DNA from 2 places in the Caenispirillum bisanense genome. Region 1 is predicted to be linked to the other one. Evidence: predicted binding sites of a transcription regulator. Region 1 holds the regulator's gene; the other holds the start of a gene.
The links. Region 1 encodes LexA, which represses DNA repair genes until DNA is damaged. Its sites were predicted from a motif close to ATGTTCTANTTTGGTTC; they were not measured.
Positions count from the first base shown of each region.

Region 2: a site for LexA is predicted at 4,705-4,721, ahead of ABD056_RS14300 (PA0069 family radical SAM protein). Genes of this name have one in related genera too.

Region 1 covers NZ_BAAAEP010000002.1:55,664-62,755, reverse strand. Annotated here, with positions in the region: gene ABD056_RS01910 (undecaprenyl-diphosphate phosphatase) at 1-561, shown strand, start outside; gene ABD056_RS01905 (anthranilate synthase component II) at 650-1,246, shown strand; gene trpD (anthranilate phosphoribosyltransferase) at 1,246-2,298, shown strand; gene trpC (indole-3-glycerol phosphate synthase TrpC) at 2,291-3,094, shown strand; gene moaC (cyclic pyranopterin monophosphate synthase MoaC) at 3,097-3,567, shown strand; gene lexA (transcriptional repressor LexA) at 3,722-4,480, shown strand; gene ABD056_RS01880 (ComEC/Rec2 family competence protein) at 4,474-6,513, opposite strand; gene gltX (glutamate--tRNA ligase) at 6,864-7,092, shown strand, end outside.
Region 2 covers NZ_BAAAEP010000031.1:18,247-25,338, forward strand. Annotated here, with positions in the region: gene ABD056_RS14285 (cation:proton antiporter) at 1-778, opposite strand, end outside; gene ABD056_RS14290 (hypothetical protein) at 956-1,546, shown strand; gene glsA (glutaminase A) at 1,640-3,529, shown strand; gene ABD056_RS14300 (PA0069 family radical SAM protein) at 3,533-4,654, opposite strand; gene ABD056_RS14305 (hypothetical protein) at 4,793-5,554, shown strand; gene ABD056_RS14310 (TIGR04283 family arsenosugar biosynthesis glycosyltransferase) at 5,625-6,302, shown strand; gene ABD056_RS14315 (TIGR04282 family arsenosugar biosynthesis glycosyltransferase) at 6,299-6,886, shown strand; gene ABD056_RS14320 (c-type cytochrome) at 6,847-7,092, opposite strand, start outside.

The DNA of each region.
Region 1 (7,092 bases):
CGCAACATCACCATCGCCTTCCTGCCGGCCATGGTGATCGGCGCCATCGCCTACCAGGGCATCAAGGCGCTGCTGGGGGCGCCGGTGGTGGTTGCGGTGGCCCTGATCCTGGGCGGTGTCGCCATCCTGCTCATCGAACGGGCGAGGAAAGTGCCGAAAGTCCATGCCGTGGAAGATTTTTCCTGGCGGCTGGCGCTGCGAATCGGGATCTTCCAGTGCCTCGCCATGGTGCCCGGCGTGTCCCGCTCCGGCGCCACCATCATGGGGTCGCTGCTGGTGGGGGTGGAGCGTCGGACGGCGGCGGAGTTCTCCTTCTTCCTCGCCATCCCCACCATGCTGGGGGCGACCGTCTATTCGCTGTACAAGGCCCGCGGCGACCTGGATTTCAGCGACATGAGCCTGATCGCGACGGGCTTCATCACCGCGTTTCTGACGGCGCTGGTGGTGATCAAGGTGGCGCTCGGCTTCATCAGCCGGCACGGCTTCGCGCCCTTCGCGTGGTACCGCATCGCCGTCGGCACCGTCATGCTGGTGCTGCTGCTGGGCGGTAACGCCGCCTGAGCACCGCCCCGACGCCCCGCATTTCTTGACGCGCCGCGCCGGGCTTGCCATCTTCGCCCGAACGAACCGGGACCAAGGCGGGCGACGCATGTACCTGTTGATCGACAACTACGACAGCTTCACCTACAACCTCTGGCACTACCTGGGCGAGCTGGGAGCCGAGGTGGAGGTGCGCCGCAACGACGCCCTGACCGCCGCCGAGGCGCTGGCCATGCAGCCGCAGGGGGTGATCCTGTCGCCCGGCCCGTGCGACCCCGACCGCGCCGGCGTCTGCCTGGGCCTGATCGCCGCCGCCGCCGAGACCCGGGTGCCGCTGTTCGGCGTCTGCCTCGGCCACCAGGCCATCGGCCAGGCCTTCGGCGGCACCGTGGTGCGGGCGCCGCAGCCCATGCACGGCAAGGTCTCCGACATCACCCACACCGCCGCCGGCGTGTTCGCCGGCCTGCCGAGCCCGTTCCGGGCCACCCGCTACCATTCGCTGGTGGTGCGCCGCGACGACCTGCCCGCCTGCCTGACCGTGACCGCCTGGACCGACGACGGCCTCATCATGGGCCTGCAGCATGCCGATCTGCCGATCCACGGTGTGCAGTTCCACCCGGAAAGCATTGAAAGCGAACACGGACACCGCCTGCTGCGCAACTTCCTGGAGGCCGCCGGCGGCACCCCGTCGCGGAAGGCCGCCTGATGTCCAGCGACCTCATGAAGGAGGTGATCGCCACCGTCGCCACCGGCGCCGCCCTGTCGGAGGCCGATGCCGAACGGGCGTTCGAGGTGATCATGTCCGGCGCCGCCACGCCCAGCCAGATCGGCGCCTTCCTCATGGCGCTGCGGGTGCGCGGCGAGACGGTGGAGGAAATCACCGGCGCCGCCCGCATCATGCGCGCCAAGGCCGCCCGCATGGAGGCCCCGGCCGGCGCCCTTGATACCTGCGGCACCGGCGGCGACAGCAGCGGCACCTTCAACATCTCCACCTGCGCCGCCATCGTCATCGCCGCCTGCGGCGTGCCGGTGGCCAAGCACGGCAACCGCGCCGCCAGTTCCAAGTCGGGCTCGGCCGACGTGCTGCAGGCGCTGGGCGTTGACCTGGACGCGCCGCACGAGCGGGTGGAACAGGCCATGCGCGAGGCCGGCATCGGCTTCATGATGGCGCCGCGCCACCATTCCGCCATGCGCCACGTCGGCCCGACGCGCACCGAGCTTGGCACCCGCACCATCTTCAACCTGCTCGGCCCGCTGGCCAATCCGGCGGAGGCGAAACGGCAGGTGCTCGGCGTCTTCGCGCACCGCTGGGTGGAGCCGGTGGCGCAGGTGCTCGGCCGCCTCGGCAGCGAACGGGCCTGGGTGGTGCACGGCTCCGACGGGCTCGACGAACTGACCACCACCGGCGCCTCCTTCGTGGCGGAGCTGAAGGACGGCCGCGTCACCTGCTTCGAGGTGACGCCGGAAGATGCCGGCCTGCGCCGCTGCGCCCCGGAAGACCTGAAGGGCGGCGATGCCGAAACCAACGCCGCCGCCATCCGCGACGTGCTGGCCGGCCGCCCCGGCGCCTACCGCGACATCGTGCTGCTGAACGCCGCTGCCGGGCTGGTGGTGAGCGACCGCGCCGCCGCCCTGCGCGACGGCGTGGCCCAGGCCGCCGCCGCCCTTGACACAGGCAAGGCCGCCGCCACCCTCGACCACATGATCCGCATCACCCGCGGCGAACCCCAGACGGAAACGGAGACCGCCGGTGTCTGACGTGCTGCAGAAGATCCTTGCCACCAAGCGCGAGGAGGTCGCCGCCCGCCGCGCCGCGGCGCCGCTGGCCGCCGTCGAGGCGCGGGCCGCCGAGCAGGCGCCGGCCGGCGCCTTTGCCGCCGCCCTCGACGGCAGCGTCGCCGCCGGCCGCCTCGCCCTCATCTGCGAGATCAAGAAGGCGTCGCCCTCCGCCGGGCTGATCCGGCCGGACTTCGATCCCGCCACCCTTGCCCGCGCCTACGAGGCCGGCGGCGCCTCCTGCCTGTCGGTGCTGACCGACGAGCAGTACTTCCAGGGCGCCGACAGCTTCGTCGCCGCCGCCCGCGATGCCTGCGGCCTGCCGGTGCTGCGCAAGGACTTCCTCATCGACCCCTATCAGGTGGCCGAGGCCCGCGCCATCGGCGCCGACTGCATCCTCATCATCATGGCCGCGCTGTCCGACGCCCAGGCCGCCGAACTGGAGGATGCCGCCGACCGCCACGGCCTCGACGTGCTGATCGAGGTGCATGACGAGGCGGAGATGGAGCGGGCGCTGACGGTGCTGCGCTCGCCGCTGCTAGGGGTCAACAACCGCAACCTCAAGACCCTCACCATCGACCTCGCGGTGACCGAGCGGCTGGCCGCCATGGTGCCCGAGGGCCGCGTGCTGGTGGCCGAGAGCGGCCTCAAGACCAACCGCGACCTCGCCCGCATGGTGGCTGCCGGCGCCCGCCGCTTCCTCATCGGCGAAAGTCTGATGAAGCAGCCGGACGTCGCCGCCGCCACCCGCGCCCTGCTGCAGCCGGTCGAGGCGTGAGCATGGGCGGCTTCACCCACTTCGACGCCGCCGGCAATGCCGTCATGGTCGACGTCTCCGACAAGGCGGAGACGGAGCGCGTGGCGGTCGCCCGCGGCCGCATCGAGATGCAGCCGGAAACCGCCCGGCTGATCGCCGACCACGGCGTCAAGAAGGGCGACGTGCTGGCGGTGGCGCAGCTGGCCGGCATCATGGGCGCCAAGCGCACGCCCGACCTCATCCCCCTCTGCCACCCGCTGGCCCTGACCAAGGTGACCGTCGACCTGGAGCTGGCCGGCGACGGCATCGACATCACCGCCACCTGCAAGCTCAAGGGCCGCACCGGCGTGGAGATGGAGGCGCTGACCGCCGTTTCCGTCGCCGCCCTGACGGTCTACGACATGTGCAAGGCGGTCGATCGCGGCATGCGCATCACCGACATCCGACTCGTCAGCAAGAGCGGCGGCAAATCCGGCGACTGGGCCGCGCCCTGATGGCCCTGCCGCGGCCGCCCGGGCTGCGGAGTCGCGCGGATTTTCAGGTTTTTCACTTGACGGCAGGGGACGAACCAAACTAGAACAACCAAAGATCGTTTCGTCTTTGTTCCCAGTCCCTTTCTGCAGCCGCCTGAGCCGGGAGTCTTGCCTCATGCTGACGAGGAAGCAGTACGAACTCTTGATGTTCATCGAGAAACGGCTGCGCGCCACCGGCGTCTCCCCCAGCTTCGACGAGATGAAGGATGCCCTCGACCTCAAGTCGAAGTCGGGCATCCACCGGCTGATCACCGGGCTTGAGGAACGCGGCTTCATCCGCCGCCTGCCCCACCGCGCCCGGGCGCTGGAAGTGCTGCGCCTGCCGGAGAACATCGGCGGCCCGCGCGCCGGCCTGGACGTCCCCGCCCCGCAGCCAGCGGCGCCGCAGCTGGCCCTGGCGGCGGCGACGGCGGAGGAGCCGCGCGGCTTCCAGCCCAACGTCATCCGCGGCCACTTCGCCCCGCTCCCCGGCACCGCCACCACCACGGCGGAAGCGGTGGATCTGCCGCTCTACGGCAAGATCGCCGCCGGCACGCCCATCGAGGCGCTGCGCGACACCACCACCACCGTGCCGGTGCCCGGCAGCCTGATCACCGGCGGCGAGCATTACGCCCTGACGGTGGAAGGGGACTCCATGATCGAAGCCGGCATCCTGGACGGCGACACGGTCATCATCCGCCGCTGCGAGACCGCCGAGAACGGCGCCATCGTCGTCGCCCTGGTGGACGCCCAGGAAGCGACGCTGAAGCGCCTGCGCCGCAAGGGCTCCTCCATCGCGCTGGAGCCGGCCAACGCCAAGTACGAAACCCGCGTCTTCGGCCCCGACCGGGTGCAGATCCAGGGCCGGCTGGTCGGCCTGCTGCGCCACTACTGAGGCCGCTCGGCACCGCTGTCTCCGGCGGCCTCCGTTCGCAGGCCGTCGCGATAGTGGCGGAAGGGTGACCACGGGCGGCCGCCCATGCTGGCCGCCACCGTCTCCACCCGCGGCTGCGGCCCGAGCCAGATGGCATGGGCGCCCTGGCGCCACAGGGCGCGGCGGTCGATGACCGCCAGGGCGTGGTCGCACCAGCGGGTGACGCTGATGCTGGCGACGATGACGTCGGCGGCCCAGCAATCCTCCGGCAGCGCCGCCGGGTCGCGCACCAGGGCGGTGGCCAGGCCGCGCGCCCGGTAGATGCAGCCGGCGGCATCGCAGGCCAGGTGCGGCGGGCTTTCGAGGGTGAAGGGCACCGCCGGGCCGGTGGCGCCGCCGCTCTTCGGCCACGGCACCGGGTCGAGGGCGCCGAACCGTTCCTGCCACAGGTCGCGGGCAAAGCCGTCGGAGCGGCCGGGGGAGAGGATCAGCCCGCCGCCCGGGCCGCGCACCGCCATCACCGATCCCTCGTCGTTCACCAGGATGTCCGGCCCCGGCCACCACCAGGCGCTGGAGAAGGCCACCGCCGCCGCCACCAGTCCGGCCAGCCGCCACGGTCGCCGCCACAGACACAGCCACAGGCCGCCGAGGGCCACTCCGGCCAGACCCCAGGCGGGCAGCGGCGGCACCTGCCGGGTGGCGCCGGGCCAGGCGGCCACCGTCTCCGCCACCCAGGAAACCGCCGCCAGCCCCTGCCCCATCGCCCACAGCGGCACTCCCTCCAGCCCCAGCGGCATGGCGAGCAGGCCGACGATCCCCGCCGGCATGACCACCGCGCTCACCACCGGCATGGCGGCCAGATTGGCGGCCAGGGAATGCACCGCGACGGTGTTGAAGTGATAGGCGGCAAACGGCGCCGTCGCCAGCGAGGCGAGAACCGTCGAAGCCATCAGCCCGTCGACGTAGACCGCCGCCGTGCGCAGCCAGCGCCGCCCTGCCCGGCCGCGACTGCGCCACGCCGACAGGCGCGGCGCCAGCAGCTCGTACCCGGCCACCAGCGCCGTGACGGCGGCGAAGGACATCTGGAAGCTCGGCCCGACCAGCACCTCCGGCTGGGTCAGCAGCACGGCCAGGGCCGCCCACGCCAGGGTGCGCAGCGAGATGGCAGTGCGGTCCACCAGCACCGCCGTCAGCACGATGGCGGTCATGATGAAGGCGCGCTGGCTCGGCACCGCCGCGCCGGACAGCACCACATAGAACGCCGCCGCCAGCAGCGCGCCGGCCGCGGTCAGCTTCTTCACGTCCCAGCGCAGCGCCACTGCCGGTACCATGGCCAGCAGCGCCCGCACGCCGACGAACACCAGCCCGGCCGCCAGGGTCATGTGCAGGCCGGAGATGGACAGCAGGTGCGCCAGACCGGAGTCGCGGTAGGCCTGCAGGGTCGCCTCGGGGATGGCGGCGCGGGCGCCGGTGACCAGGGCGGCGGCGATGTCTCCCTCCGGGCCGGGAATGGCGGCCCCCAGCCGCGCCGCCACCGCCGCCCGCAGGCGCTGCACCGCCGCCGCCACGTCGCCGCCTTCGGCCGGGGCCAGAATCTCCGCCGGTGCGACCGTGTACCCCACCGCCCCCAGCCGGTCGAACCACGCCTGCCGCGGGAAGTTGAAGCCGCCCGGCGCGCTGGGGGCCGGCGGCGGCATCAGCACCGCCCGCAGCCGCACCGTTTCGCCCGCCTCCGGCACCGGCCCGGCGCCGCGCAGGGTCACCCGCACCGTGGCCGGCAGCCGCGCCGGCGACAGACGCTCCACCGACACCGGCGCGACCGTCAGCCGCAGGCCGTTGCCCTTGTCCTCCACCAGCCGCACGGTGCCAGTCACCGCGACCGGCCCCAGCTGCTGCGACAGCACCGGCGCCGCCACCAGATGGCTGCGCAGTTGTGCCGCCGCGAATCCCCCCGTCACCGCCACCAGGCCGAGCAGCAGCGCCACCGCCGCGGGTGCCCGGCGCCATGCTGCGGCGACGGCGGCCAGTGTTAAGATCAGTGCCGCAAATCCCACCCATGCGGGTGGCTCATGAAAGAGGGCGAAATAACCCCCCACGCCGCTTCCGAAGGCCACCGGCAGCCACAGCACCCAGCGCTCGCGATCGGCCGCCAGATCGTTCAGCGGAGATGGCAAAAAGGCACGCCAAGGCGTTGCCAGATCGCGGATTTTCCGTTTATCTGGAAGGGCTGAGGCGGCCCCGTCCGGCCGCAGCGGAAGATACTCCGTCGCCTCCACCAGATTCCTCATGCTGCAAGCGCGCACGGAGTATGATACAAGGACGCGCGCCTGACAGAAACCGTCCGCTTCCCCCGGCGGTGCGGGTCGGATCCGCCAACTCTAAAGAATAGGCCAGAAGCGAGTTCATGACGGTCGTAACGCGATTCGCCCCGTCCCCCACGGGGTACCTGCACATCGGCGGCGCGCGCACCGCGCTGTTCAACTGGCTGTATGCCCGCCACACCGGCGGCAAGTTCCTGCTGCGCATCGAAGACACCGACCGCGCCCGCTCCACCGACGATGCCACCGCCAAGATCTTCCAGGGCCTGGAGTGGCTGGGGCTGGATTGGGACGAGGAGCCGGTGCACCAGTTCG
Region 2 (7,092 bases), on a different contig from region 1:
GGATGGACGAGTTGCCGAGCACCAGCCCGGCCAGGAAGGCGCCGTAGCCGGCCGACAGGCCGATCAGGCCGCTCGCCGCCGCGCCGCCGAAGCACAGGGCGAAGGCGGCCAGCGGCGCCAGGTCGGAATGGGCGGCGATGGTATCGGCGAAGGGCAGCTTCACCTCGCGCCGCAGCAGCAGCCAGATGAGGCCGACCAGGATCAGCACGGCGGCGGCGATGCGGGCGCCGTCCATCACCGTCACCTGCTCCGGCCGGTTGAGCATGGACAGCGCCAGCATCATGGGCACCACCGCCATGTCCTGGGCGATGAGGATGCCGACGGTCAGGCGGCCGGCGGGAGTTTCCATCTCGCCGGTCTGCTGCAGCAGCTTGATGACCACCGCCGTCGACGACAGCGCCACCGCAAACCCCAGCAGCACCGAGGTGCCGAGGCTCCAGCCCGCCAGTTCGTGCATCACCAGCATGACGCCGACGCTGCCGCCCACCTGCAGCAGGGTGGTGACCAGGGCCGGCTTCCACACCGCCATGAACTTCCGCACCGAAAGCTCAAGGCCGATGATGAACAGCAGCATCAGCACGCCCAGCTCGGCCAGCAGGGCGATGTTGTCGCGGTCGCGCACCAGCCCCAGCACCGACGGCCCGAGGATCACGCCGGCGACGATGTAGCCGACGATGGCCGGTTGCCGCAGCCGGTGCAGAATGAGGCCGCAGCCCATGGCGATCAGGGCGGTGATGGCGATGGCGGTGACGTCGGTGTGGGCGTGGGCAGCGTCCATGGGCGGGCCGGCGGCTGATCGAAAGGGGTGGCCGGGGTCGGCCGGGGCAGGAGTGTGCTCCCGCCGTCGCCGGCCTGTCCAGCACCGACCGGCGCCGCCACGGAATGGTCGCAGGCCTGCCTTGTTTCGATCACCTTCGCGGGTAGAATGACCGCGTGTTCACAGAGGATTGATGCCATGCGACGCGCGATAGCGGCGATGTTCCTGGTGACCGGCCTCGGCGCCTGCACCACCCTCGGCGCCCTCACCGGTGGCGGCGGCAGCGAGTCGGCAGCCAGCGCGACGGCCGCCACGGCCGCCGCCGCGGCGCCGGTGGAGCCCTCCGCCGCCGCCCAGACCAGCCACTACGTGCTGCCGGAGACCGAGCGCCTGCGCATCGTCCGCCTGGAGGCGGCAGCCCTGCCCGACGGCCGCACGGTGGAGCAGATCGACCTCGGCCGCGGCTTCATGGTGATCGAAAGCCTGCCCGGCGACGCCGCCTTCAAGCCGTTCCCGCACGACGCCTTCCTGCCCGCCGCCGATGCGGTCATCGCCCGCAACAGCGACGGCTCCCTCCACCGCAGCAGCGACGGCTATGCCGACGGCATCAACTGGGCGCTCTACCAGGGCACCAGCGTCTGCCTGTTCGCCCAGGGCGCCTTCGGCCCCGACACCCCCAACGGCAAGCAGCACGCCTTCCGCCTGCTGCTGTGCGACGCCTACGACGCCAACCCCGGCTTCGTGCGGGATGAGGGGCTGACCTTCCTGCGCGGCGTGCAGCCGCGATAAGACCTTACTAAGATTAAGGTCTAATAGACAGCCCCCCGCCCGGCATGCACAGTCTGTCCCCCGTGTCGCATGCCGGGAACAGGGGGATAGGGGATGCCGGTGCGGTGGGGGAAGGACGAGGGACTGACCGCCTTGCGCGAGCCGACGGCGGCGCCGCCGCGGCAGCCGCTGGCTCGCTTTCTGGAGGACTGCCACCGGCGGTTCGGCCGCGACACCTCCGGGCGGGTGGCGGACTACATCCCGGAACTGTCCAAGGCTGATCCGGCCCGCTTCGGCATCGCCCTCGCCACCATCGACGGCCACGTGCACGAGGTCGGCGACACCGGCGTGCCGTTCACCATCCAGTCGGTCTCCAAGGCCTTCGTCTTCGCGCTGGCGCTCGAACTGGGTGGGCCGGAGCTGGTGGAGGCGACCATCGGCGTCGAGCCCTCGGGCGAGGCCTTCAATTCCATCCGCCTGCGGGCGGACAACCGCCCCTTCAACCCCATGGTCAACGCCGGCGCCATGGCCTGCTCCGGCCTTGTGCATCGGCTTGATCCCGACGGCGCGTTCGAGCGCATCCGCGACCTGCTCGGCCGCTTCGCCGGGCGGCGGCTGGAGGTCGATGACACCGTGTTCCGGTCGGAACGCGACACCGGCGACCGCAACCGGGCCATCGCCTGGCTGCTGCGCAACCACGGCATCCTGAAAGGCGACGTGGACGCGGCGCTCGACGTCTACTTCCGCCAGTGCGCCCTGCTGGTCACCGCGCGCGACCTTGCCGTGATGGGTGCCACCCTGGCCGCCAACGGCGTCAACCCGGTCACCGGCGAGGCGGTGGTCGCACCGGCTACGGTCGCCCGCACCCTGTCGGTGATGGTCAGCGCCGGCATGTACGACTACGCCGGCGAATGGATCTACCGGGTCGGCCTGCCCGCCAAGAGCGGCGTCGGCGGCGGCATCGTCGCCACCCTGCCGGCCCAGTTCGGCCTCGGCACCTTCTCGCCGCCCCTGGATGCCCAAGGCAACAGCGTGCGCGGCCTGAAGGTGTGCGAGCACCTGTCGGCCCACTTCGGCCTTCACCTGCTGCAGCGCACCGGCGACGTGACCAGCAGCATCGCCGCCGACTACGACCTGCGGCAGGTGGCGTCCCGCCGCAACCGCCACCAGACCGAACGCGACATCCTCGACCGCCACGGCGGCGTGGTGCGGGTGATGGAACTGGCCGGCGCCCTCAATTTCGCCGCCTGCGACTACATCGCCCGCAGCGTCGCGGCCGGCGGCCCGCGCGAGCTGGTGGTGTTCGACCTGCGCCGGGTCGGCCGCCTGGGCGCCGGTGCGCCTGCACTGCTGGCGGCGCTGTTCCGCGACCTCACCGCCGCCGGCACGCGGGTGGTTCTGTCCGGCCTCGACGCCGAAGGCCAGCCGGCCGCCACCCTGGCCGCCGCTCTCACCGGCGACGCCGATACCGCCTCCGCCCTGCGCCGCCACGCCACCCTGGATGAGGCGGTGGAATGGGCGGAAGATCAGGTGGTGTTCCTTTACGGCGGCTTCGGCCGGGTGATGGAAAGCGTGCCGCTCGCCGACCAGAGCCTGATGCAGGGCCTGTCCGCCGACGATCTCGCCCGGATCGCCAGGCTGGTGCAGCCGCACGCCATCCGCACCGGCGAGCGCATCATCGCAGCCGGCGAGCCCGCCGACAGCGTGTTCTTCCTGCAGACCGGCATGGTCAGCATCCGCCTGCCGGACGGCCCGCGTCTGGCGACCCTGGGTGCCGGCACCTGCTTCGGGGAATTGGCGCTGCTGACACCGGGCAGTCCGCGCACCGCCGACGTGTGGGCCGACACGCCGGTGACCTGCCTGCGTCTCGACCTCGCCGACTACGACCGGCTGCGCCGCGACCGTCCCACGGCCGGCGAAACCATCCTGCGCAACCTTGCCGCCCTGCTCGCCGACCGCCTGCGGCAGGCCAACGCCAAGATCGCCGCCCTGTCCGACCGCTGAGGCCTACAGCAGCGCCAGCTGGTCGCCGGCGCGCGGCGGCGGGCGGAACTGGGTGCAGTCCAGCGCCAGGTCGCGCGGCTCCATGCCGAAGCGGCGGGCGGCGATGCGGAAGCGGGCGCCGATCATCTCGGCGATGGGGCCGCTGCCGGTCATGCGCTTGCCCCACGCCGACTGGTAGAGCACGCCGTCGCGCGCCTGGCGGATCAGCGACAGCACCCGCTCCGCCCGGTCGGGCCGGTGGGTGCGCAGCCATTCCTCGAACAGGTCGCGGATCTCCAGCGGCAGGCGCAGGAAGATCCACCCCGCCGCATCGGCGCCGGCCAGGGCCGCCTGCTCCAGGATGCGCTCCAGCTCGTGGTCGGTCAGGGCGGGGATCACCGGCGCCACCATCACCGCCGTCGGGATGCCGGCATCGACCAGCGCCTTCATGGCGGTCAGCCGCGCCCCCGGCGTCGCCGCCCGCGGCTCCAGCACCTTCTGCAGACCGCGATCCAGGGTGGTGACCGATATCGCCACCCGCACCAGCCGCTTCGCCGCCATGGGCGCCAGGATGTCGATGTCGCGCGCCACCAGGGCCGACTTGGTGACGATGGTGACCGGGTGGTTGTAGTCGCGCAGCACCTCCAGCACGCCGCGCATGATGCGCCGCTCGCGCTCGATGGGCTGGTAGGGGTCGGTGTTGGTGCCGATGGCGATGGGGGCGCAGCGGTAGGACTTGCGCCGCAGCTCCGCCTCCAGCAGGGCCGGGGCGTCGGGCTTTTCGAACAGCCGGCTCTCGAAGTCGAGCCCCGGCGACAGGCCCAGGTAGGCGTGGGAGGGCCGGGCGAAGCAGTAGACGCAGCCGTGCTCGCAGCCGCGATAGGGATTGATGGAGCGGTCGAAGGGAATGTCGGGCGAGGTGTTGCGTGCCAGGATGGAGCGGCTGGCGTCGCGCTGCACGGTGGTGCGCAGGGGCGGCAGGTCGTCCCAGTCGTCCAGGTCCTCCGACTCCGCCCCCTCGGCCCGCTCGGGCGGGGCCTGTTCCCAGCCGTCGGGCTCGCGCTCGCGGGTGAAGCGCTCGTAGCGGCCGACGGCATTGGTCACGGCACCGCGGCGGGGCGTCGGCTGGTCCGGGGTGGTGGTCATGGCAGGGCTCTCGGCTGGCTGCGGAAGACGCCCATTGTGCCGTGAAATGAGAACAAAACAAGATCATTTCATATGACGGGGGACACCCTGCAAGGGGTGTGGATAATCCTTCCTGCAACAAAGGAGGGAGATCCCACCATGACCGTTCGTTTGTTCCGGGCAGCGGCACCGCTGCTCGCCCTGGTGCTGGCCGCCTGTGCGGCGGCGCCGCAGGCCCAGGCCCCGGCCGCCGTCGCCTCCCCCGCCCCGCTGGTCGGCCTGACCCCGGCGGAGCGCTGGCAGGCCGCCATCCAGGATGCCGCCGTTCCCACCGACGCCAAGCGCGCCAACGACCTCATCGCCCTGCTGCCGGCGACGCCCGGCCTCAGCTGGCGCAACCAGAACACCGAGGTCAAGATGGTCGCCTGGATGTCGCAGGCGACCTACGACAACTACTACTCCGGCGATCCCAACAAGACCACGCCGCCGGGCAGCCCGGTGGTGTGGGTGACCGCCGCGCCCCAGGTGCAGCAGTTCTGCCAGAACCTGCCGCAGCAGGGGCGCAGCCAGCGCATCAAGGAACACCTGGGCCTGTCCATCGACCGCGCCTACGACGTGTTCGTCGAGATGTGGGTGCCGGTGGCCGGGCTCATCCGCCCCTGCCCCGACCAGGAGGTGACCGATACCAGCTGCGATGTCGGCCCCGGCCCCACCGTCACCGATGCCCCGTGGTGGGCCAACCTCTACCGCACCTCCTACCTGGTGGCGGGCGCCCCGTGGACGCGACTTGGCTATACCTACGACTGGGCGGAGGGCGTCGCCAGCCGCAAGGGGGCCAGCGAGTTCATGATCAAGCCCTCGACCGCCTACGAAATCGCCGGCCACTACACCACCGACGTCTACTGCACCGCCGCCCAGTGACGGCGGCGCTGGCGGCGGCGGGCGGCGGCGGGTTAGGCTGAGGCCGACCCGCCGCCGCAGCCCGTCCGCCATGACCGCGCCCCGCCTGTCCATCGTCATCCCCACCCTGAACGCCGCCGCCACCCTGCCCGATACCCTGGCGGCGCTGGCCGAGGCCGGCGCGGCGGCGGAGATCATCGTGGCCGACGGCGGCTCCACCGATGCCACCCCGGCGCTGGCGCCGCGACTGGTGACCGCGCCGCGCGGGCGCGGGCCGCAGTTGCAGGCGGGGGCTGCCGCTGCCAAAGGCGACTGGCTGCTTATCCTGCACGCCGACAGCGTCCCCGCCCCCGGCTGGTGGGCGGCGGCGCAGCGGCACATGGCGGAGCATCCCGACAGCGCCGCCGCCTTCACCCTGCGCTTCGCCAGCCCCGACCGCCGCGCCCGCCGGATCGAGCGGCTGGTGGCGTGGCGCTGCCGGCTGCTCGCCCTGCCCTATGGCGACCAGGGCCTGCTGCTGCCGCGGGCGCTGTACGACCGCCTCGGCGGCTACCGCCCGCTGCCGTTGATGGAGGACGTCGATCTGGTGCGCCGCATCGCCCGCCGCCGGCTGCGGCTGCTCGATACGGTCGTCACCACCTCGGCGGTGCGTTACGAGCGCGACGGCTGGCTGCGGCGGCCGCTGCGCAACCTCGCCTGCCTGGGGCTGTGGATGCTGGGCGTGCCGGCGGCGCGGCTGGTGCGCTTCTACGGCGGGAGGCGGCCATGAGCCGGCGGCGGCCGACCGTCATCGTCATGGCCAAGCAGCCGGTGCTCGGGCGGGTGAAGACGCGGCTGGCGGCGGGCATCGGCCCGGTGGCGGCCACCGCCTTCTACCGCACCACCCTGGCGCGGACGCTGCGGGTGCTGGGCGCCGACCGGCGCTGGCGGCTGGTGGTGGCGGTGACGCCCGACCGCTGGCGGCCGCAGCCGCCCCACGGCCGTGCCGCCCTGCCCCAGGGCCGGGGCGACCTCGGCAGCCGCATGCGGCGCTGCCTCCATGCCGCCCTGCCCGGCCCCGCGGTGCTGATCGGCGCCGACATTCCCGAGGTGCGCCCGGCCCACATCGCCGCCGCCCTGACGGCGCTGCGGCGGGCGCCGTGGGTGCTGGGACCGGCCACCGATGGCGGCTACTGGCTGATCGGCGCCCGCCGGCCGCTGCCACCGCTGGCGCCGGTGCGATGGTCGACGCCGCACGCGCTGGCCGACACCCTGGCGCTGCTGCCGGCGGCGGCGCTCGGCCCGGTGCTGCGGGACGTGGATGATGCCGCCGACTACTCTGCAGCGTCCTCGGCGGCGGTGAGGGAGTCGTAGTCGGCGGCGGTCATGCCGGGGGTGGCGGCGACGTAGGCGGTCAGCGCCCACAGCGCGTCCTCGGGCAGAACCTCCCGCCACGCCGGCATGCCGGTCGCCTTGAAGCCGTGGGCGATGATCCAGTGGATCTGGTGCGGCGCCCAGAAGCGGGCGGCGTGGTCCATGGCGGGCGGCGCCGGCTGCATACGGCGGGCCCACTCCGGCGG